3 regions of the Rhodopirellula sp. MGV genome follow, and region 3 is predicted to be linked to each of the others. Evidence: riboswitches for the same ligand, from Rfam matches in the RefSeq annotation. Region 3 holds a riboswitch; each other region holds the start of a gene.
What was found. A riboswitch is a leader RNA that binds a small molecule or an ion and turns the genes downstream of it on or off. The one in region 3 is predicted to bind cyclic di-GMP.
Positions count from the first base shown of each region.

Region 1: linked by a shared signal. The riboswitch ahead of CGZ80_RS26355 (response regulator) and the one ahead of CGZ80_RS05160 (Flp family type IVb pilin) in region 3 are both predicted to bind cyclic di-GMP.
Region 2: linked by a shared signal. The riboswitch ahead of CGZ80_RS02330 (hypothetical protein) and the one ahead of CGZ80_RS05160 (Flp family type IVb pilin) in region 3 are both predicted to bind cyclic di-GMP.

Region 1 covers NZ_NPDI01000075.1:111,343-118,645, forward strand. The annotation lists gene CGZ80_RS26335 (response regulator) at 1-50, opposite strand, end outside; gene CGZ80_RS26340 (methyl-accepting chemotaxis protein) at 50-1,417, opposite strand; gene CGZ80_RS26345 (chemotaxis protein CheW) at 1,469-1,990, opposite strand; gene CGZ80_RS26350 (hypothetical protein) at 2,043-2,240, opposite strand; gene CGZ80_RS26355 (response regulator) at 2,304-2,741, opposite strand; cyclic di-GMP riboswitch class I at 2,804-2,887, opposite strand; gene CGZ80_RS26360 (aminotransferase class I/II-fold pyridoxal phosphate-dependent enzyme) at 3,095-4,228, opposite strand; gene CGZ80_RS26365 (dockerin type I domain-containing protein) at 4,228-5,982, opposite strand; partial or broken gene CGZ80_RS26370 (glutamine--tRNA ligase/YqeY domain fusion protein) at 6,032-7,303, opposite strand, start outside.
Region 2 covers NZ_NPDI01000004.1:63,267-70,569, forward strand. The annotation lists gene CGZ80_RS02305 (hypothetical protein) at 1-1,276, shown strand, start outside; gene CGZ80_RS02310 (hypothetical protein) at 1,297-2,103, shown strand; gene CGZ80_RS02315 (hypothetical protein) at 2,037-2,570, opposite strand; gene CGZ80_RS02320 (DUF4112 domain-containing protein) at 2,560-2,952, opposite strand; gene CGZ80_RS02325 (endonuclease/exonuclease/phosphatase family protein) at 3,144-4,247, shown strand; cyclic di-GMP riboswitch class I at 4,485-4,579, shown strand; gene CGZ80_RS02330 (hypothetical protein) at 4,637-5,278, shown strand; gene CGZ80_RS02335 (pilus assembly protein TadG-related protein) at 5,359-6,537, shown strand; gene CGZ80_RS02340 (TadE/TadG family type IV pilus assembly protein) at 6,597-7,013, shown strand; gene CGZ80_RS02345 (thioredoxin family protein) at 7,043-7,303, opposite strand, start outside.
Region 3 covers NZ_NPDI01000012.1:78,983-86,285, forward strand. The annotation lists gene CGZ80_RS05145 (thiamine phosphate synthase) at 1-285, opposite strand, end outside; gene CGZ80_RS28480 (hypothetical protein) at 318-608, shown strand; gene CGZ80_RS28485 (SGNH/GDSL hydrolase family protein) at 605-1,018, shown strand; gene CGZ80_RS05155 (Flp family type IVb pilin) at 1,330-1,509, shown strand; cyclic di-GMP riboswitch class I at 1,813-1,890, shown strand; gene CGZ80_RS05160 (Flp family type IVb pilin) at 2,036-2,215, shown strand; gene CGZ80_RS05165 (prepilin peptidase) at 2,535-3,092, shown strand; gene cpaB (Flp pilus assembly protein CpaB) at 3,371-4,408, shown strand; gene CGZ80_RS05175 (type II and III secretion system protein family protein) at 4,519-6,165, shown strand; gene CGZ80_RS05180 (AAA family ATPase) at 6,294-7,303, shown strand, end outside.

The sequences.
Region 1 (7,303 bases), on a different contig from region 3:
GCAGTAGGTTGGGATGCCATCGGAGTAGTGTCTGCGTCGTGAGTGCTCATCAGACATCCTCCCGTGTGTCGACAACCATTCCTTCTGACGAAACATCAGCGGGTGTTTGGATTGCAAGGTCGACCAATTGGCGGCGTTGAGAAGGCGTCAAGTCAAGATTCGGGTTTGTGCATCCACGGAGGCGATGGATGTTGCCGTCTAGGTCGATCGCCGTTTTTGCAAGTGACTTGATCGCCCAAGACGCATGGTCGGCACGTTTGCGATCCGCCGCGTGAGCACTTGCGATCGAATCGATGCCGCCAGCGAGGCCTTGTACGAGTTGATGCTGTTGGTCGCCTTGCGACGACAAATCTGTGGCGACGTGTAATCCAGCCATTGTGACTTCAGACAATTCCAGCAGCGTCGAGCGAATCGAGTCGAGAACCATCATGTCGGCTTCAACCTCGCTCTGTTCACGCCCCAGTACCGAAAGGGAATCGTTCGTTTGCAGTTCAAGAGATTCTGCCAACACGCCGATCTCTTTCGCCGATTGAGATGTTTGTTCGGCAAGCTTTCTCACTTCGTCAGCGACCACTGCGAAGCCACGACCGTGTTCGCCAGCGCGAATCGATTCGATCGAGGCATTGAGCGCCAACATTTCGGTTCGGGCAGCAATGTCCGTGATTGTTCCAACGATATTGCCAATCTGACGTGTGGGATCGCCGAGCGAACGTAGCTTTTTCTTGCTCATTTCACTGCAACTACGGATTCGCCCGATTCCCTCGGCGAGTTGACCAGTCTTTTCTGTCGCCACACGAACCGCTTTTTCCGCAGCACCGATTTGCTGCTGCAGTTGCTTACAACGATCCGTCACCTTGCCAATTTCACTCGTCAGATTTTGCAGAAGTGCCGTCGTTCGATAGGTCGCTTCGGACTGTTTTGTGCTGTGGATTTCCGAGTTACAACGCCCGATTTCGATCAGGTCTTTTTCGATTTGTCCCATCAACTCATTAAGCGATCGCCCCATTCCGTTGAGCACGTTTTTGAATTGAGACATGTCGACCGATTCGATACCTTCGACATTTGAAAGTCGTCCGAGCATCGACTGAAGTTCGCGTTGATTCTGGCGACTGACAACTTCGATTTCGTCATAGTGCTGGGCGGTGTGCATGATCGTCTCACCCAAGGCATCAATTTCACGAATGCCGGTTGCGACCAAAGTCTGACGACGTTCGGTCAGCATTAACTGAAGTTGACCGAGCCCTTTCGAAACTTTGTAGCCGAGTGCTAGTGATGCGATTGCGGCGGCAACGACCGAAGTGGCCAACACAACCGACCAATGCATCTCGTCCCACATGGTCGATCCGGCCACTGCGACGGCGGATGCAACCACAGCCACGAAGCAATGGCTTGCCAGAAATGCGAAGTTCGTTTTCATACCGTGCTACTGTGTTGACGCTTAATTAAGTTGATTGAGAGCTAGACGGATTTAAACAGCGACGGTTTCCGCAACCGACCAAGGCGAAACGCTGGCAGACCACTGTGATTCGAGTGTTTGTTGGGCGATCCGCTGCAAACCATGAACGTCCAGTACGCTGATCACATTGCCGTCGTAACTTGCCGTTCCGAGCATAAAACTTGCCGAGTTTTCACCACGCTGTGCAGCGTCGATGTGAGTCTCGATGGCGTCAATCGCGATCACCTTGTCGATCGCGATGGCCCAATCGCCCAATTGACTTTCGACGACGATCATCTGCCCGACTTTGGCACAGCGCCGTGCTTGGTCACCAACGATTGGCTCAAGGTCGATCACTGGCAAAAACTCACTACGCAAATTGCCAATTCCCGAAAGCAACGGATGGCTGAGCGGAACCGGCACGATGGTCGGTTTGATTGTGACTTCGCGTACCGTCGTCGCGGGCAATGCAAAGATCGCATCACCACAGCGAAACACGCAGTGCTTGTCGCTCAGGTTTTCGATTCGAGATCGAGATTTGATTGCGCTGTCCATATGCCGGTCTGTGTTTTAAAACGCTTATGATGTCGTTGTCGCTGCCGAGTCGTTACAAGTTGCCATCGCGAAGATTGTCGATCACTCGTGATGATTCAGTGCCGCTTGGATCTGACGCGTCGCCCGTGAATTCGCTCAGTCGTCGCAACATCTGCGAGGCAAATTGATCGAGCTCAGTTTCCCAATCATCAAGCGTTTCGATGGTCAATTCGAAGTCTTCAGGGACGCCTGCGCTTGTGGGGTTATTCATATCAGTCACCGTTGCCAAGTGAGGGCATGCGTGTCGCAGTGATCGAAAGCAGGAAACGCGGCCTTAGCGCGCGTTTGCCTTGCGATGGATCAGTTTTGCGACGGTCTCGAGCAGCAAATCTGGTTCGGTTGGTTTGGACAAAAACGCGCCAAGTTCTTCGCCCAACACAGAAAGGTGGGGCTCTGAAGCGCTCGTCAAAAAGATCACGGGTGTGCGGCTATCCCAATCGGGATTGGCTAGCAGTTCGTGACAGACGCCATACCCGTCCAATTCGGGCATGTTGATGTCCAATACAACGAGATCTGGGTTCTCGGACAATGCACAAGTAACGGCACGACGTCCGTCCTCGGCGAGTAGCACTCGATAGCCGGCCTCACGTAACGTGCGATCGATCAATCGAAGGACGGTAAGACTGTCATCAGCCACAAGAACTGTTCGCTCCTGTGATGACGATTTGCGTGACCGATCGAGCGCATGGGCTGACGGTTGCGTAGCGGTCATGGATAAGACTCCGGTACCGGCGCAAAAAAGTCGTAGCGCCGATACTGTGCGTGGGGTGTTCGTTCGGTGGCGCGGCCATCTCCCCGAGTCGGAGAGATCCGTCACTTTGCGTGCACGGCCTCGCGGCCGGCTTGCCTTTATCGCGAGCCCCGGTCACCACCGGATTACTCACTGGTGCCCCCCTCCTTTCGCAATGCGTGCAGGGTAGGGCACTCTGGTGAAGGGTTGGTCACCGATACGCAGAGTCAAGTGAAACAAATAATTCTGACAAACAAATGTCGCACTCTACTCGCCCCCCGCGACAGAATTCGCACCTAAACCCTTGGGGACAATCGACTTTCGCCTCTACACGTTTACCGAACAGCGTCAACCAATCGCGACAGCATCTCGTCGGTATGTGCCGCCGATAAAGAAACACGCAACCGAGCAGTGCCTTCCGGGACGGTAGGCGGTCGAATCGCCGGTACAAATAAACGATGCTCGACCAGACGACGTGACATCTCCATCGCGTCCTCGTCGCTACCGATCACGATGGGAACGATCGGGACCTGCATCTCCAACTCGCTGCAGGACAATCCAAGTTGACTTCGCAGGCTTGATGCCAACCGGGTCACGCGATCTCGACGGTTCAATAAACCTGCGCCGGTAGCAAAGAAACGCAGTGCCGATTCGACAGCCAGAGGTGACAAGGCGGTACTAAAGATCAATGAACGGCAACGGTTGATCAAATAATCTGCGATCACATTCGGGCAAACGACAAAGCCGCCTTGGCTACCGATCGCTTTGCTTAGTGTTCCCAAGCGAATCGCGATTCGATCTTTGAGTCCGAAGGCTTCGCACGCCCCCGACATGTGCTCGCCAAGGATCCCCGTTCCGTGAGCTTCGTCGACGATCAGTTCAGCATTGTGCCGCTCGGAGATGTCGACCAACTCGGCCAACGGTGCGACATGCCCATCCATGCTAAAGACCGTCTCGGTTACGATCCACACGCGGCGGTAACGCTGACGATCACGCTGTAACAATTCCGAAACGAACTGAACGTCTCGGTGCGGATAAACGACACGTTCAGCGCGACTCAATCGGCAGCCATCGATCAATGAAGCATGATTCAATTGATCACTAACGATTAAATCGCCTTCCTGGCAAAGTGTAGCAATGGTTCCGCTGCACGCGGCAAATCCGCTCGGGAACAACACGGCCCGTTCGGTTTGTTCAAACCGCGCGAGTTGATTTGCCAACAGTTCGTGTTGCTCGGTCCAGCCACAAACCAATGCACTTGCCCCCGCGCCCATCAGCACATCAGATGTCGCCGCCGCCTCGATCGCCAAACCAAGATAGTCGTTGGAGCCAAAGTTAACCAACGTCTGCCCTTGCTGATCACTAATCTCGATGCCGTTCCATCGCCTTGGGATCAGCTCTCGAAAACGTGACTGCGCGTGCAACTGACCGAGAGCTTGCTCGAAATCTTGCCAATCCTTCCCCGACATCAGAACAACTGCCCCAGCGACGTCATCCACTGATCAACGTCTTCATTCGTCATCGCAGCTGAGTTCGTTGTCGCAGCGAACGACAATGATTTTGAGGCAGCTTGTTCGGAGACGCGACGGTATGCAAATTCGCCTTCGGCTGACTGACTTGCCGAAGCCTGACGCAGTGCGATTGCGTTGATCACCGACAACGCGTCACGTGGTGACAGCAATCCGTCTGCATTGGCATCGTAGAAATATCGCCCGGACGTTGGTGGAACAAAACCTGACTGACGCGCGAGCTGATTAATAATGGCGAGTGCATCCAAAGGAGTCGCCTCACCCGATCCGTCGACATCCAAGCGGTCATACAAGTTCGTCTGCACGACGCTGACACCACCATTCACGGCGATCTCGAATTGGCGTAGAGTCGGTCCAGACGAGGCAACGATAATGTAGTGTTCTCCAGCAACCAACGAAGCCGTCAATGTATTCCCGTTTCGTTGTCCGACGTCGGTGCGGTCGGGCTGCGTTACCCAAATGCTCTGGCCCAATGAATCACCGGCTTCAATCATTAAGCTCGCATTCGTATCCGCTTGGATCATCAGCGTTTGATACCCGGCCCCGGCTTCGAGATCGAACGTGCCATCAACCGTTGAAGATTTGATCGGCACATATCCGGTTTCGAAAACAGATTGCTGGGCCAGCAGTCCACTCACATCGATGTTTTGATTTTCCGTTTGATATTCCAGTTGCATCAACTGTCGGCTCACACCGCCATCGATCCAATAATCACCGACCGATAAAAACGATGACAACAATCCACCGGTGCCCGAACAAAACTCGTCTGCGAATTGACCATCGACGGATTCGACCGACACACAACCGCTGGTTTCTTCGCCAATGTCATAGCCCGAGTTCTCGTTCGCGTCGTCATACGCGATGCCAACCAAATAGCCACCGATGTTGCTGTTGCGAGAAAGGGTATGGGTCGCCAAAAAATTTGTATCGGATGACGATGGACTGAATCCATCGAGCAACTCGTAGGCAACGCCAATCGCGTCACGCTTGGTATGCAACAACGCTTCAAGGTGTCCGAGCGAACTGGAATTAAACTCCAATACGAAGTTCACAACATCATAGTAAGCCTGACGCTGGCGGTGAGCATCGGAACCGACCGCATACTCTGCTCGCGTTTGCGGCATGGTCGGTCCAGACTGGTATCCAATATTCTCATTGAAAGCGCCGCTGCTCCACTCACCCAGTGTGCTTTTACCGATGTAATCTGGAGTACTTGCCGCACGTGACGGGTTATACGTCAGGCCTGGCATTTGCCCCAAACAAGAAGACGCGCTGCCGTTTTCGGCAGTGCTATGGGCAAAGCAAGTTGTCTGCATCCAGGTATTGTGGTGGTCTGATTCGAGATAGAGCGAATCCTCCCACGCCAAAGGCGGCAACGGCTCCGTCGCTCGTAGCAAGTCGATTGCGGCACTCACATTCGACGGCGTCAAACTGGAAGCAATCGCCGTCCGCAGATCCTGCCAGACGGGATCGGTGTTGGAAAAGCCGTGCCCCGTGGCAGTCCGATTGCGCCGCATGTCATCCAGGACGTCTGCAAATGCTGGCGGGTCGGCACGCATCTGGTTGATGACGTCGAGTGCGTAGAACTCCATTGGCGACGCCACCATCAGGAAACGACACTCCAGGCGTTCAATCGCAGGTCGCAAGGTGGCTTTACGATGACGATACGTCTCGTTGGTCCGTATGGCTGCCATAGCAAAATTGCCTTGTTACAAGAACGTCGTCACCTGAGTTGTACCGGGTCTAGCCAGCTTTTCCAGTCGCTACCATTTTGCCCCAGCTATCACGCAATGGGACGATGCGATTGAAGACCTGTTTTTCGGCGGTGGAGTCTGGGTCGACGACATAGTACCCCAATCGCTCGAACTGCACGCGTTCGTCTTCGCCCGCCGCACTGAGCTCGGGTTCGGCATAGCCCGTCGTCACGTCAAGCGAGTTGGGGTTCATGTTGTCGAGGAACGTCTTGCCCTCTTCGGTTTGATCGGGGTTCTCGACGGAGAACAAGCGATCATAGTTTCGCACTTCGATTTCGACCGCTTCGCCGGCACTGACCCAGTGGATCGTGCCTTTGACTTTGCGTCCCGAGTTGTCTTCACCCGATTTGGTTTCGGGATCGTAAGTGCAAAGTACTTCGGTGATGTTTCCGTCAGCGTCTTTGACCACGTCATGACAATCGACGATGTAGCCACCACGAAGCCGGACCGAACCGCCTTTCTTTAGACGGAAGAACTTGCGCGGAGCTTCTTCTTGGAAGTCATCGGAACCGATCAGCAAACTGCCACTGAACGGGACCTTGCGTTTACCGGCCGATTCATCTTCTGGGTTGTTGCCGACCTCCATCATTTCGACCTTTCCTTCAGGCCAATTGGTGATCGTCAGCTTGATCGGATCAAACACAACCATTCGCCGTGACGCGACACGATTGAGGTGCTCACGGACGGCGTTTTCCAATCGAATCACGTCGATGGTGCTGTTGAATTTGGCAACACCCACATCGATCGCAAAGTTGCGAATCGACTCGGGCGTGTATCCGCGGCGACGCAGACCACTGATCGTCGGCATTCGCGGATCGTCCCAACCGTTGACGTGGTTTTCTTTGACCAGTTGCAACAGTTTGCGTTTGCTCATGACGGTGTAGGTCATGTTCAAACGCGCGAATTCGATCTGGCGTGGGTGATGAATCTCCAACGCACCGCAGTACCAATCGTAAAGCGGGCGATGGTTTTCGAATTCCAGTGTGCAGATCGAAAACGTGATGCCTTCGATCGAGTCACTTTGCCCGTGCGCCCAGTCATACATCGGATAGATACACCACTCGTCGCCGGTACGATGGTGGTGGGCGTGCATGATGCGATACATGACCGGATCACGCAGATTCAGGTTGGGCGACGCCATGTCGATCTTGGCTCGCAACGTACGGCTGCCGTCTGGGAACTCGCCCGCTTTCATACGGCGGAACAGATCCAAGTTTTCTTCGGGCGTGCGATCGCGAAAAGGGCTGTTCTTGCCAGGTTC
Region 2 (7,303 bases), on a different contig from region 3:
AATCCCGACATCGCTTCGAGGCATTGCGAATATCAATGGGTCGGCATCGCATCTTGGCATGCACGTCTTTGTATCTGACAGCGACCAAGCCACAACGACTGTGACACTGCTCAACGAGGCACCTTGGTCGAACGAGGTGCGATTAAATCTGCCGGCGGCCAACCTGCGTCGAGCGGTCGATCACGTTGCCGTGGCAACTGGTGACATGATCGAAGTCGAACCATCGACGATTCTCAACTTGCAAGCTGCGACAAATCGATTGAACGTGGCGGATTGGAAAGTTGAATTTAAAAACGCTCAGAACGCACGCGAGCACGTCAAAACGATGGTTTCAAAGGTCGTCAATCAAATTGGCGCACTCGGGTCGCCGGCGATCTACGATGCACTCAACAATGGCGATTTCGAATCGCCTGGCAAGGTAGGAATCGTCGGATGGATGCACACACAGTTTCCTGCCGATGCGGTAACGCTTGACGAACACGAATCATTTGAAGGCAGTCATTCGATCCGTCTGTTGGCGAACGAGAAGAACAACGGAGGTGTGTGGATTGTTAGCGAACCAATCCCAGTCCCGACGACGGGGCGACTTGCCGTCTCGTTGGCCATACGTGCCGAAGCCAAACCGATTCCGCCAGCAATTCGGCAAACCGGTGCAGAATTCTTGCAAGAAATCCACACGGGCAAAGTCACCAACGCTGGCGGTGGCGAAACCCCAGTCGAAATCGCAAAATCAGATGCCACCCCGAAACTGCCAACCCATGAGATTCGAGTCTCACTCGAGGGCATCCGGGGGGGCGAACCGGTTCGGTTTATCTCCCAATTCGAAATCCCTTGCAGCGGGCAATGGCAGGTAAAACGGAACATCCTAGAAATCGATAACCTCGACCCTACCACGCTAGAAAACATACGATTGACCGTCGACAGCCTCTCGACTGGTAAACTGTGGATCGATGACGTTCGTCTGCACAATGAATTTGTCACGCGTGCCGAACGATCGCATTTACAAGGTAAAGTATTCTTGGCAATCCAAGGCCTACAACGCGGAAACTACAACCCTGCCGCCGAATTGCTTCGCAATCGATGGGCGCGACATTTGCTTACACTTCCTGTCTCTGATGTCCGAGCGCCATCGTCCGGCGAAGGCAGCAGCGATTCCGGAAAAGCCCCCCAGTCGACTGCCGAATTAAATTCGACAGGTGATCAATCAACCAAAGAAAATCGTGATAGTGTTGCGGAGCGAATCCGCGGATGGCTACCACGACCGATTCGATTCTAAATTTCTTTTGAGGCACCACGATGAAACGTCTGATCAAGCGAATCTTGCTGGTCGGAGTCGGATTGGTCGCAGCCGCCTCAATCAGCTTGTGGTGGGGATACCGTCAAAGTCGCAAGGTGCCCGAGTTTTACCAACGGGCTATCTCAACCTCGAGAACCTCCACCGCTGAGGTCGTCCAGTCGAGCGAAAAGATGCAAGCTCGTGTGGAACAACTGCAAGCAGATGTTGAACAGGCCGGAATCTGGGAAGCCGCTTTTGCCGAAGACCAGATCAACGCATGGTTGATCGATCAAATGCCACGCTACCTCAAAATGCTTCAATCCAAGGGTGTCCAAGACCCTCAGATCAAAATTGAAGAAGGCAATTTGATTGCGGCCGCACTCGTCAAAAGCAGACGATTCGAAGGCGTGGTCAGTTGTGATATCGGCATCCAAATGACAGACCAACCAAACTGCTTGGCAATCAAAATCAATTCGATTTATGCCGGTGCACTGCCGATCCCCCTGGTCAGTGTCCAAGACGGCATCACGAAAATCTTTGCAAAGTCCAGTCTGAATCTTCGCTGGGATAACCATGAAGGTGAAACGGTCGCGCTGATCGACATCCCGCAAAAGTATTCCGGGATGGATGCGTCGCCGGTCATCGTCGAATTCTTAGAATTGACCGACGGCCGAATCAGCTTTGCCGGTCGCTCGGGCGAAGGCACCTTGGCAGAATTCGAACCGCGTGGATCCATCTATAAAATCGCATCTGTCAAAGATCATTCCGAAAACTCGATCGACTTTTCGATTCCCAATGTCCATCGCGATAGCGTGTCACTGGATTGATCGGCGCCCGTTTCCAATCTCGATCGCTCGAATCGCAGGTCCAACAAGCCGCCGTACAAGTCAAATGCATCGCTGTGCATTTTGACGCGAAAGTGAACGAGATCGCTCCCTAGGTCAAATCGAACGATCGCTCCCTCGGCAATGCGGCGCACCGTACCACGGTCGCCACCAATGTCACCTTCGTAATCCAAGTACTTCAACCGGTGATCAGCAATCCGAATTGCTTCATAGCGCTGTGTTTCGTCCCAAGGAAACGGGCTGCCAAGTTCTTCGGTCGACCAGGTCGAAAGCCGTTCTCCCATTGGCGTTTGAAACAACCAATCCCAATGGACCGGCTGAACTGCTGTGGCATCCTCACACCGAGGTTCTCGGCGAAACGCGCGTCCCACATGATGTCGTAAAATCGCAAATCGCGGCGTCGGCGTCGGCGGTTCACGCGACAACTCATCACTGCGGCTACTTGTCATCTCCGCCTCCTTGGTTCGCGACACCGATCCCATGAATCCGCTTCACCTCTGCCTCTAAAAGCTCCGCATTGCGCAAGTTCGATTTCCAAAAAATGTCGAACAGGTCGCCGACAATCGGAATGGCCCCCAAGGTTGAATCGGCCAGGACGTTCAAAAGCATTCGAGTGAGCGTTTTGACTGGCACTCCCAAACGGGCGGCCTCGCTGATCAACCAAAGACTAACCACCGCCGATGCCGCGTCGCCTGCACCAGGCAACACCCCCACTAGGCTGTCCAGCCCGAGCCTAATTTTCGTGCCGGGAATGCGAAATCGACTATCCAGCCAGGTCGAAAGGCGTCGAACGCGCGCGACACGCCGCTGAATCTGTTCGTACTCGGTCATGCGATTGATCTTGTCCCCATCGACACGGATTTTCTATAGCGGCATGGTAAGTGCGTTAAGAGGGCGCCCACGTGGCTTCCCATCAACCGATTCACACTTCGCCTGACCATCATTTAACTCATCATTTTTTCGATCGGACGACGAGCACCAGGAAATCTGTGTTCTCCGACGGATTCGGCAAGGAGGCCGGAGTGGGACTTTTTTCGAAGCGTCGTAAGAAGAGCTCATTCAAAAGCAGTTTACCCGTGTTGCGCTGGTTTGGCCCCGGTGTAACTTCGGTTGGTGCTCTCTATGCGATTTACGCTTTGCTGACCGGCGGATGGAGCTTCTCGGCACTCGACGACATCCTGCCAGAACAGAGCGAAGCGACTTTCCGCGGCGAGACGGTCACGCTGGACCAGATGCAGCCGCTGCCCGAAGACAAAATCTTGGTAGCGACTTTCAATATCGAAAACTTCGGCGACAAAAAATCTGACACCCGCGTTAACGAACACGGTGTCGATGTGATGGGCACGCTGGCACAAATCATTAGCCGGTTTGACTTGGTTGCGATCCAAGAAATCCGGGGCAAAGACGGCGCCGCGTTGGAAAAGCTGATTCGGCTTCTGAATGAATCCGGAGGCACGTTTGCCGCCACCATCAGTGACCCGATTGGCAATGATGATCGACGTGAAAGCTACGCGTTTGTCTATAACCGGACTCGGATTCGGCTTGTCCCGGGCAGCGCCTACGTCGTCCTCGATAGTGGCGAGCGGATGTATCGCGAACCGATGGTGGCGACCTTCCAAACGATTGTCCCCCCCGGAATCAATCAAGCTCCATTCCAATTCACCGCAATCAACGTCCATACAGATCCCGATAAAGTCGATCCCAACGATCAAGAAAGCGAAATCAATATCCTCGCCAGCGTCTTTCATCGCGTTCGAAAATTTGAATTCAATGAACGGCTCGAAGACGACTTTATCTTGCTCGGTGATCTCAACGCCGGCCCGGATCACCTGGGGCAGCTTTCCAAGATCAACGGGATGATCTCCCTCGCCGGCGACATCAAAACGAACATCAGTCGCAGTAAAACCAACGATCACATCTTGATCGATCGAAACGTCACGGCCGAATACGCTGGCCGTAAAGGCGTGGTCAGTTTCACCGATGACCTCGCACTCACTCCCGAGCAAGCGGACTCAATCAGCGACCATCTCCCTCTGTGGGCGGAGTTTTCGCGGTTCGAAGCTCCCTCAGCGACGACGACCTCCCCCAGCTCAATCGCGAGCAGCCGGACACGCGAAATTCAGTAATGGCACAAACTCGCGAAGATTGGCGCAACTGCGCCGATGTCGCGATGCCTTCTTAGGGTTTGTCCAACTCTCAGGGGGGGAGTTTTCCTCAACCTTTCAGGCGTCCCTACGCCAATCGTTGTAACCGTTACAACGTTTCCCCAAAGTGGTACGAACTAATGCTTCCACAGCTCTTGAATGAGCGGATTTGACATAGGGTTGCGTACACCAAGCCATCCAGCTGGTTCCCCCGTTCGACCCTCGAAACGGCAAACCACGTGCAAGCGTGGGACGCAAAGTCATGGGTCCATTTGCTTCATTTCTCGAAGCAATTGGATCGCCAGACCACCGAAAGGGAACACACGCGGCTTGGTCTAACTTTCAAAATCTCATCTGATTGGGGAATCACCATGTCACAGGCTGCGACATTAATCCGCGCTACGCGAATGCTTTGCTACGGGGGCTTGTGCTTCGCCTTTATGCTTTTGTCCGTCGCACAAGCGGCTGAGCCTAAAGTCTATTTGGTTGAAGAGGATTGGGAGCTGGTCATCAATGAACCAGAGGCCGCAATCAACTCGCCACAAATCGCGTTCTTCATGTATCCGGACACGAGTCGAGATGATCTGTATTTTCAATTGCAGATGAATTACGCGGCTGAAGAGGGTTACTCAAGTGGCGGATTCCGCGTGGGTGCGTTCACAGGTGACGAGCCTCAAGACGAAGAGCGCAGCCAAGTGAAGCAGATGCTGACTTGGGATAACGACCGCCTGCGTTGGACCAGTGCGATGGCAGTCTTCAATGGCAAACTGATGTTCGCGGTGAAAAACGGATACGGATATCAGTGGGGTACGTTTGGTGGTCCTGAATACTTGGTGGAAATGGATGACGAGGGGCTGACGAGCCTGGAGAACTACACGCCTTCACAAAGTGTGGCGGCGGTCGATATCGGCTTCGGTGCAAACCGAGTCGCGTCGATTCGCCTGAAGACCGTCCGACTGATCAAAACAGATGGCTCGCAACAGACCATCGTTCTCAATCAGTTCGCACAGTAACCGCGTCTTATCCGCATTCAAGCAGCCGTCCTTCTGCGACTGCGCATGCCACCTTTCACCAAGTTATTCGAGATCATCCAGTGAGTACGACATCACCCATTGCCAGAACCGTTTTTAGAACGCTCCTTGTCCCCCATTCGCGTGCGCGCCGCCCTCGCAAACAACGACGCGGTGCCGCGGTCGTCTTTGGCGTCTTCTTGATCGCCGGGTTGCTGATCATGAGTGCCGTTGCGGTCGACTTCGGACGCATCAACGTCTCGCGATCTGAAATCAAACGCACCGCCGATGCCGCCGCCATGTCCGGCGCATGGGAACTCTTTGATTCGGCCGTCGCCGGCCAGTCCCCAACGTTGGCCCAGTCCAACGTCACGCACTCTGCATCCAATTTCGCCTCAAAGAACAGAGTCGCTTCCAACACGCCGACTTTGGATGAACAATCCGACGTCGAAATCGGCTACTACGATTTGGGAAGCGGCGTGCTGGACGTAGCTAACTCCGATTACAACGCGGTCCGCGTTCATGTTCGCCAGACTGAAGATGCCGGGTCAGCAATTTCGCTGTTCTTCGGTGCCGTAACCGGTCGCCACGAGCAATCATTGCAAGCGCGATCAACGGCAGCGCTCTTCAAGAAGATTGGCGGATTCCACCGCCCGCGCAAATCCGGTGAAACGCTAAACATCCTGCCGATCGCACTTGACCTGGAGACTTGGGAAAAAGTCGTCGCCAAACAAACTGATGACGACATGGGCTTTGTCAATGGTCAGGTCACCAACAGCGGCGACGGCTACTACGAATGCTCGCTGTACCCAACCGGTACCGGATCGCCAGGTAACCGTGGCACGGTCGACATCGGCAGTGCCAACAACAGCACCAGTGACTTGCGACGCCAGATCCTACACGGCATTTCGCAGCAAGACATGATTGACCTGGGAAAGCCGTTGGCGTTTGACAGTAATCACGAATTGGAATTGAACGGCGACACGGGCATCAGTGCGGGCATCAAAGCCGAACTGGCTCAAATCATCGGCCAACCGCGCATCATCCCGATCTTCACCACCGTGCAAGGCAACGGGAACAACGCGATGTACACGATCGTTCGTTTCGAAGGCATCCGCATTTTGGACGTCAAGCTGACCGGCCCGATGAACAAGAAGCATGTCACGATCCAGCCCGCACCGACGGTCGCCCATTACTCGATTGTGGAGGAAGAGATCACAGAAAGCGAGTTCCTATTCACTCCTGTCATGTTGGTCGAATAGCGACGAGCTGATGATCTCCTTCCATCACTATTGAATCCTGTTCGAAATCAATCGTCATCATGAATATTCGTCGCAAAAAGAATGACCGCCGTGGGACTGCGGCGGTCGAGTTCGCTCTGATCGTTCCCTTGATGCTGATCTTCACGTTCGGGCTGATCGAAATGAGTCGCATCAGCATCATCAAAGAAACCATCATCCAAGCTTCCCGCGAAGGTGCTCGCGTCGGAATTCGGCCGACGGCATCCAGCTACGATGTTCAAACTCGTATCAACGAGGAACTTCAGATCATGAACATCAGCGGTGCCAACATCACCGTCACGCCGACTTCGCTCCACACCGCAGAACCCGGTGACGAGGTCTCGGTAAAGATCGAAATTCCGATTTCCGAAGTCAGCTTGGTACCAGGCTTCTTTAACTTCGACGGAGTCGACATTGTGGCCGAAACGGTCATGCGTCGTGAAAGCACAGGCACCTAACGCCTGTGCCAACAAACGTGGGTTGCTGACTAATCGCCGTACTGTTCACGCAGACGCGGCGATAGTCGCAACATCCATTGGATCCGTTCGAACTCGCGGAGCCAGTCTTCGGTGACTTCTTGCAAGAGCGTTTGGTTGACATCACCGAACCCCGTGGGACAACTCGGTCCCAACTGGGTCGCGATCAGGTGCCGGTACGTCGCGATCGTGCGGTCACCGTATCGGCCGCAAACAACGTTGTCTTCGCTGACGAAGAGCAACGAAGGAACCCTTCGGCCGCCGCAGGTCCG
Region 3 (7,303 bases):
TGCGGCCGCTAATACATCGACCAACTTTGACCGCTTGTATTCCTGCGTGGTTTCAATCGTTGTACCGACATCCGCGTCGGTATCGCGACTATGAAGAAGATCGCGTCGATCGATTTGCTTCATGGCATCGGCAAGCTGGTGCCGCATCGTCTTGATTTGTTCGGTGCCTTCAGCGTCATCGAGCCCAAAGCGATAAAACTCTTCAATCGTACGCAGGCCCTCGAAAACTCGATTCGCCGAAGCGTCCAGGATACGATAGGCGGTTTCGCGAGAATGACTGTCCACGTGAATTCCAGGCAAATCCGATGAAGATGAAAATGAAACGACGTACGGCGATTTTGTTATCCGCTGCGATGTTGTCGATCACGATGGTGAACGATGCGTCGGCCCAGCGAAAAAAGAATCCTGCTTTCGCCGAACCTGAAATCGACAAAGGCCTACCCAACGTCTTGCTGATCGGCGATTCGATTTCGATCGGTACATGCTCGATGCGAGAAAAGCTTTGGCGGGCAAAGCCAATGTCTTTCGGCCAGCCACCAACTGCGGCCCGACAACCAATGGCATTAAGAACCTGGACGCTTGGCTCGGCGACCGTCACTGGGATGTGATCCATTTCAACTTCGGCCTCCACGATCTGAAATATATGGGGCCGAACAATGAAAACCTAGCCGCCCCCGATTCACCGGGTGCACACCAGCAGGTCTCGATTGACGACTACACCGAGAACATCCGCAAGATTGCCGAACGACTAAAAAAGACTGGTGCGACGGTTATCTGGCGCGAGACCACCCCAGTTCCAGAGGGAGCCGCCGGCCGTGTGCCTGGCGACTCGGTCAAATACAACGAAGCGGCAGCAAGTGCGATTGCGAAGGTCGGCGACATTCAGACTGACCCGTTCTTTGCGTTTGCCGAATCGATCAGCGAGCTGCAGCGTCCGGCGAACGTGCACTACACGCCAGAAGGCTCCAAGAAGCTGGGCGAACATGTCGCGGCACAAATCGCCAAAGCACTTTACTAACGGGGCAACCGAACCGCTCGAAAGCGGTATTCGATTCGATCGGCAAGCAGTTTAGTGCAAGACTAGCTCAGCGAGGGTTTCCCCTCTCAAGAGAGGCTACTAAGAGCATTGTAAGCACTTGCCGCATCTCTTAATCGCGACAGTCCCTACGATCGCACTGCTTTCGATGTTCATGAGTTTGCATCCGTGCACTTTTCCGGCAAACCGAAGGAATCTGACATAGTTTCGTTGTGAGGGAGCTACTGAATGGCTCGCAGCCATCGGGTGTGACCTCAACTACTTAACTTGATTAAATGATTTTGGAGTTTGAGATGAAAAAGTTCGCTAATAGCATCGTTGATTTTCTGAAGGAAGAAGACGGACCAACCGCAGTTGAATACGCGGTCATGTTGGCTCTGATCGTCGTCGTCTGCTTGGCAGCCGTCGGAACGATCGGTACCGAATCGAACAAGAAGTTCCAAGAAGTTGGTGCGGCTATCTCGGCTAACTAGTCGAACGGCGCAGCCCTTCAAAGGAATCCTGTATTCCGGATGACCCCGACGTCAGCAATGACGCCGGGGTTTTTCTTTTGCGCTTCAGGCATGAAACCGTTCACGACACGCCCGACCGTCACGCACGACGCAATCGCTACAGCTGGTTTAACGCTATCGCCAGCACGACCAATGAACTTTGTTCTGTCCGAGTTTTTTGACAAGGACCTTTCGTGACATAGGTTTCATTCGAGAGCGGGTTACGAAACCCGCTTCCGAGGACCAGACCAATGAGGGTCAGCACGGTTGTCGGACAGCCTACATCCCAGATAAAGGCAAACCGTCCGCAAGGTCGGGGCGCAAAGCTACGGGCCCTTTCGCGAGGGCAGCCGGGCTGCCGAGGGAACGATCGAAAGATCACCGAGGCTTGAAGGAGACGTGGCTGCTTCTTTCTAGGGACCTTAATTCGCGTTGAATTGGCCCATTAAGACAAACGTCGAAAGTCGAACCTGAGAAGCATTCGGCTTTCAACTGAGGAGTTTGAAATATGAAAAAGTTTGCAAATAGCGTCGTTGAATTCCTGAAAGAAGAAGATGGCCCAACCGCAGTTGAATACGCGGTCATGCTGGCTCTGATCGTCGTCGTCTGCTTGGCAGCCGTTGGAACGATCGGTACCGAGTCGAACAAGAAGTTCCAAGAAGTTGGAACGGCTATCGCCGCTAACTGATCGAGTGATTGGCGGCCTGACGGCTTGCTAATGACTGTTTGAGAGACTCTCGACGTTTGATCGGTGAAACGCGCAATCTTTTCACCGGTCACGTCGAGTTCTTTTTGCGCAAACGAAAAATCATGAACTATCCACTGCTTCCCGCTGATGCGACTGAACATGTGTGGCAGCTCTCTTGCTGCTTGATCACGTTGCTGTTCGCGATGTTCAGCTGGGTCTTGGGTCCGCGTTGACGCGCCAGCAGATTCTACCCCACGTCCGATCGAAGCAACCCAACCACCAACTACCAAACATCTTGTTCGCTACGGGGAGTCCCTTCATGGAAACGCTAGTCCAAGGAATCACAGAAAACTGGACCGTCTGGTTTGTCACCGTCGTTTTGATCGTCGCCGCGGTCATCGACGGCAAGATTTTGAAAGTGCCGAACTGGCTTACCTTTCCGTTCATCATCTGCGGATGGATCAACTGCACAATCGAAGGCGGCATGCCTGGCCTCGGCTACAGCCTTCTTGGAACCTTTGTCGGCATGATGTTGCTGCTGGTTCTGCGTAACGTCGGTGGCATGGGTGGCGGCGACGTCAAACTGTTGATGGGCGTCGGTGCTTGGCTCGGAACGGTCGTTACCCTGTATGCGTTCGCCGCGACCGCCATCGTTGGTGGGATTATGGCGGTCATCATGGTTTGGCGAAGTGGCGAGTGGACGAAGCACTACGCTCAGGGGATGCAAATTTTGGAAGAATGGAAAACCATCCGTAAACCTTCGGAGCTTTCCAAGATTGCACGTGAACGCAAGCCGACCATGTATCTCCTCCCATACGGCATTCCCATGGCAATCGGCTCAATTCTCTATTTTGCCTACGCCGGAATGTTGGTCTGAACGTAAGCTCAGCCATCCGCACTCGGACACTGCAAAACCCGCTAATTTCGGGGGCAACCGCTCTGCCCCCCGGTGCCAAAAATGGCAAGGCTTGCCGATTACAGCGAGCCTGCGAAACACGTCGCGATAAACCGTTGTATCGATCCTGAGCCTGCAGCCCCTGGTGTTGTAGGCAATGGCCTCCGAAGTCCGAGTGATAAGAGCGAGCCGAAAGCTTCCTCCCAGCGACGTCCTCTGCACGCAAACCGCCTTTTCCTGGTCTAGCACCAGTCTGAACTATGCGAAACAAATCACTATTCTTGTTGCTTGCCGGTATCTGCGGCACGATCGCGGCCGTCGGGGTCGGGCAATGGATGCAAGCGCAAAACGGCAATGCTCAGATCCAGATGGTGGAAATCCTGGTGACGACCCAGGCCGTGAACGCGGAAGAGCAGATCACGCCGGACAAGCTGCGTCTTGAACAGTGGCCCGTCGACCGTGTTCCGACGGGTGCGTCGTCTGATTTGACCCAGTTCGAAGGGCGATTTGCGAAGGTTCCCTTGTACGAAGGCGAACCGATGCTCGACGTCAAATTGATGAATGAAGTTGAAGATAAGGTTGTCCCGCAAGGGTATTCCGTCGTTTCACTTGAAGCTGGTCGCGATGGAACGGTCAACTTGGTCAGCCCAGGTGACCGAGTAGATATTCGGGGCTTCTTCACCAAGGGCGAGTTCTTTCCACGGGACACCGCCCTTGACGTGTTGACCGGTGTGAAGGTTTACGGCATCGACGGGATCACGAAGTTCGATGAAGAAACCCCCCGACCACGTAACGCACGAAACATCCAACTGTTGATCCGACGCGCCGACGTCGACGCCTTTGACTTCGCCAAGAAACTCGGAGAGATTTCGCTGTCACTTGGCAGTCCCTCCGCCGACGAAGGCAAACTGGCAGAAGGCGAAATGAGCGTCTCGGCGAAAACGTTCCTCCAAGACCTGCAAGAGCGACGCGATGAGCAAGAGCGGCTTCGCAAACTGGCCGAACAGGAACAACAGAACCAAGGCACCTCCGAACCGGTGCAAACCAAGTCAAACGGCAAGAAAGTAATTCACCGAATGGTCAAATTGGAAGCCGGACGGCTCGTCGAATACGAATGGTTGGAAGGCGAAACGTTGCCGCGGATTAGCGGCGAACTGAACCCGACGAACGATTCGGCTGGCGACGCGACCCCATCGACCGACAGCCAAGACACACAGACGACAAGCGGCGGTGACGATTTTCTCCGCGGTGCGAACAGCCCATTCTTTGCCCCCCCGACGGGCGAAGGTGGCGAATAACTCGCCTTGTCACTTGACGATTGAAAACAGAATGCACGCGGTCCTCGCGCCGCGAGCTTGATCCAAACTTTTTTACTTAACGTTACTCGCAACGAACTGAAACGAAACGGATGTCTTCGTCTCTCGGGACCTTCCCGATTCAGTTCTGCAAGGATGCATCTGCGATGGAAATGTTCCGATTTGCGGTCCGCCCCGCCGCGCTGAAGTTAATCGCTCTCGTCTCGGCGGCTTATTGCGCCTCGGGTGCCGGATTCCAAAATGCCGGAGCTCAGGAGCCCGATCCCGCCACGCTGACTTCGGTGATGGCCGCAGGTGCGGAGAACCACACAATCACGCGGCAGCTCGAGCAGATGCAGATGCTGGTCAAATCCAGCTCGATCTTGACGCTCGAAGCAAAGATCCCCCGCTTCCAAGTTCACAACGAGGAAGTCCTCAGTGCCAACCCGATTTCGCAAAACCAATTGCAAGTCGTGGCCAAGACGCCGGGTACCACCGCGATCAATCTTTGGGACACCGACGACAAACAATACACCGTGAACATTACGGTCGTCGCTGATGCTCGAGAGATCGAAGGGATTCTTGCTTCGCAGTTGCCGATGGCGACGCTGAAAGTGATTCCGATCAACGCGTCGGCAGTTGTGTCCGGCTTCGTGACCAGCGTTGACGACGTTGACCGTGCGATCGCAATCGTCGAACAATACTACCCCACTGTCGTCAATAACATCCGTGTGATCGGCGTTCAGCAAGTTTTGCTGCACACCCGAATCATGGAAGTCTCACGTACCAAGCTGCGTGAACTCGGCGTCGATATCTCATGGACGGACCAAACCCGTTCGATTTCGAGCAGGCCGCTGTCGATCAGCCAGAGCGCCGCTTCGAACGTGTTTGATGGCGAAGAGTTCCTGACCTTGGTGAAAGCACTTCGTCAGCAAGACTTGATCAAATACTTGGCCGAGCCAACCGTTGTCGCGACACACGGTCGCCCCGCCCGCTTCACCGTCGGTGGTAAAGTCCCTTACACGGTTCCATCGGGTAACGGACAAGTCACCGTCGCATACGAAGAATACGGCACCTCGGTCGACTTCCTGCCTTTCGTTGTCGGCCCAGGCCGCATCCGCTTGGAAGTTCGCCCCGAGGTGAAAGAACCCGACGACACTCGTGCAATCATCGTCGGCAACACCAACGTCACCGCGTTCAGCCAACGGTATGTCGAAACCGCCGTCGAACTTCAAGCCGGTCAAACATTCGCGATCGCAGGTTTGTTGCAAAGCCGCACCGAAGCGACCACACACATGACACCTTTCCTGGGTGAGCTGCCCGCAATCGGTATGCTGTTCCGCAATGTTCGCGAACAACGCAACGACGTCGAATTGCTGATGACGGTGACGCCTGAATTGGTTGACGCGATGGATCCCCATCAAGTCCCACGTGGCGGCCCAGGCTTGAACAGTGTTTCGCCTAACGATCACGACTTGTACTACAACGGGCATATCGAAGTCCCCAACTTGCTGGGCGGTGACGGATGCTCGATGGAAACCGGCCCCGGCCGTTCGGCAAATGAAAGCCTGATCCACAGCAACGTGATGCAACACGGGGCAATGATGTCTCGCGGTAACCTGAGCTCGCCAGAACTGATGGGGATGCCAGCCGGTGCAACGATCACCGACAGCAACCTTCCCAACGGGGCGGTTATCCCTGGCACCCAGCCAAAGGTTGTCGGCGATGGCGTCGTGATCAGCACTCCAGACGGCTTCTGATCCGGCCCAGTCACATCGTGGTGTCGCCCCAACGGGCAGACACCACACTGCGGTTGGCCTTGCTGACGACGGACGTTCGCGAGGCCAGCGTTAAAAGGTATTGAAATGATCCATCGGGTGAATCCGCAATGACAAACGTTCTTCGAATCGCATTGGTTGACCCCAATGATGATACTCGTGAATCACTCAAAGGCATGCTGCTGAGCATGGACACTGTCTGGTTGGAGGCAGATTGTTCACGCTACGAGTTTTTCCCAGACATCATCGAACAAACCGCACCCGATGTCGGCGTCATCTCGCTGGACAATGACAGCGAAAAAGCGATCCGCCTGATCTCGCGTTTGGCTGCCGATGCGCCCGACACAGTGTTGCTGGCCGCCAGCGAGAGCACCGACGGTCATCTGATCCTACAAACCATCCGTGCGGGAGCTCGTGAATTCCTCACCCTGCCGATGTCGCACGAAGACCTCTCGGCGGCACTCGGACGCGTTAGCCAACAAAAGTTCGGTAGCAGCGAAGGCGGCAACCGTGGTTGCGAAGTCATTGCAATCGCCGGGGCAACGGGCGGAGTCGGCACGACCAGCACCGCGGTGAACCTGGGTTGCATTTTCGCCTCTGACAATCGAAACAGCGTCGCGTTGTTGGACCTGGACCTAGCACTCGGCGATGCAGATGTCTTCTTGGACGCAATCCCGGATTACACACTCGCCGACGTTGTTCAAAACGTTTCTCGACTCGACATTCAGCTGCTCAAGCAATCGCTGACGAAACACTCCAGTGGACTGTATCTGCTGCCGCGTCCTGTTGAGCTTCACGACACCCAAGGCATCACCGACGAAAGCCTGCGCAAAGTGATCGGCTTGCTCAAAGCAACGTTCACCCACCTGGTCATTGACCTGTCGAAAACATACAGCCCCGTCGACATGGCTGCGATCGAAGCGGCATCGCGAGTTCTGCTGATCACCCAGCTAGACCTGCCCTGCCTGCGTAACGTCGTGCGTTTGATGATGAGCTTCGAAGAAATCGACGGGCTACAAGACAAAGTCGAAATCGTCGTCAACCGTGCCGGATTGGAATCTGGCCAAATCAGCTTGAAGAAGGCCAAGGAAACTCTGGGCCGAGAAATCTATGCCCTGTT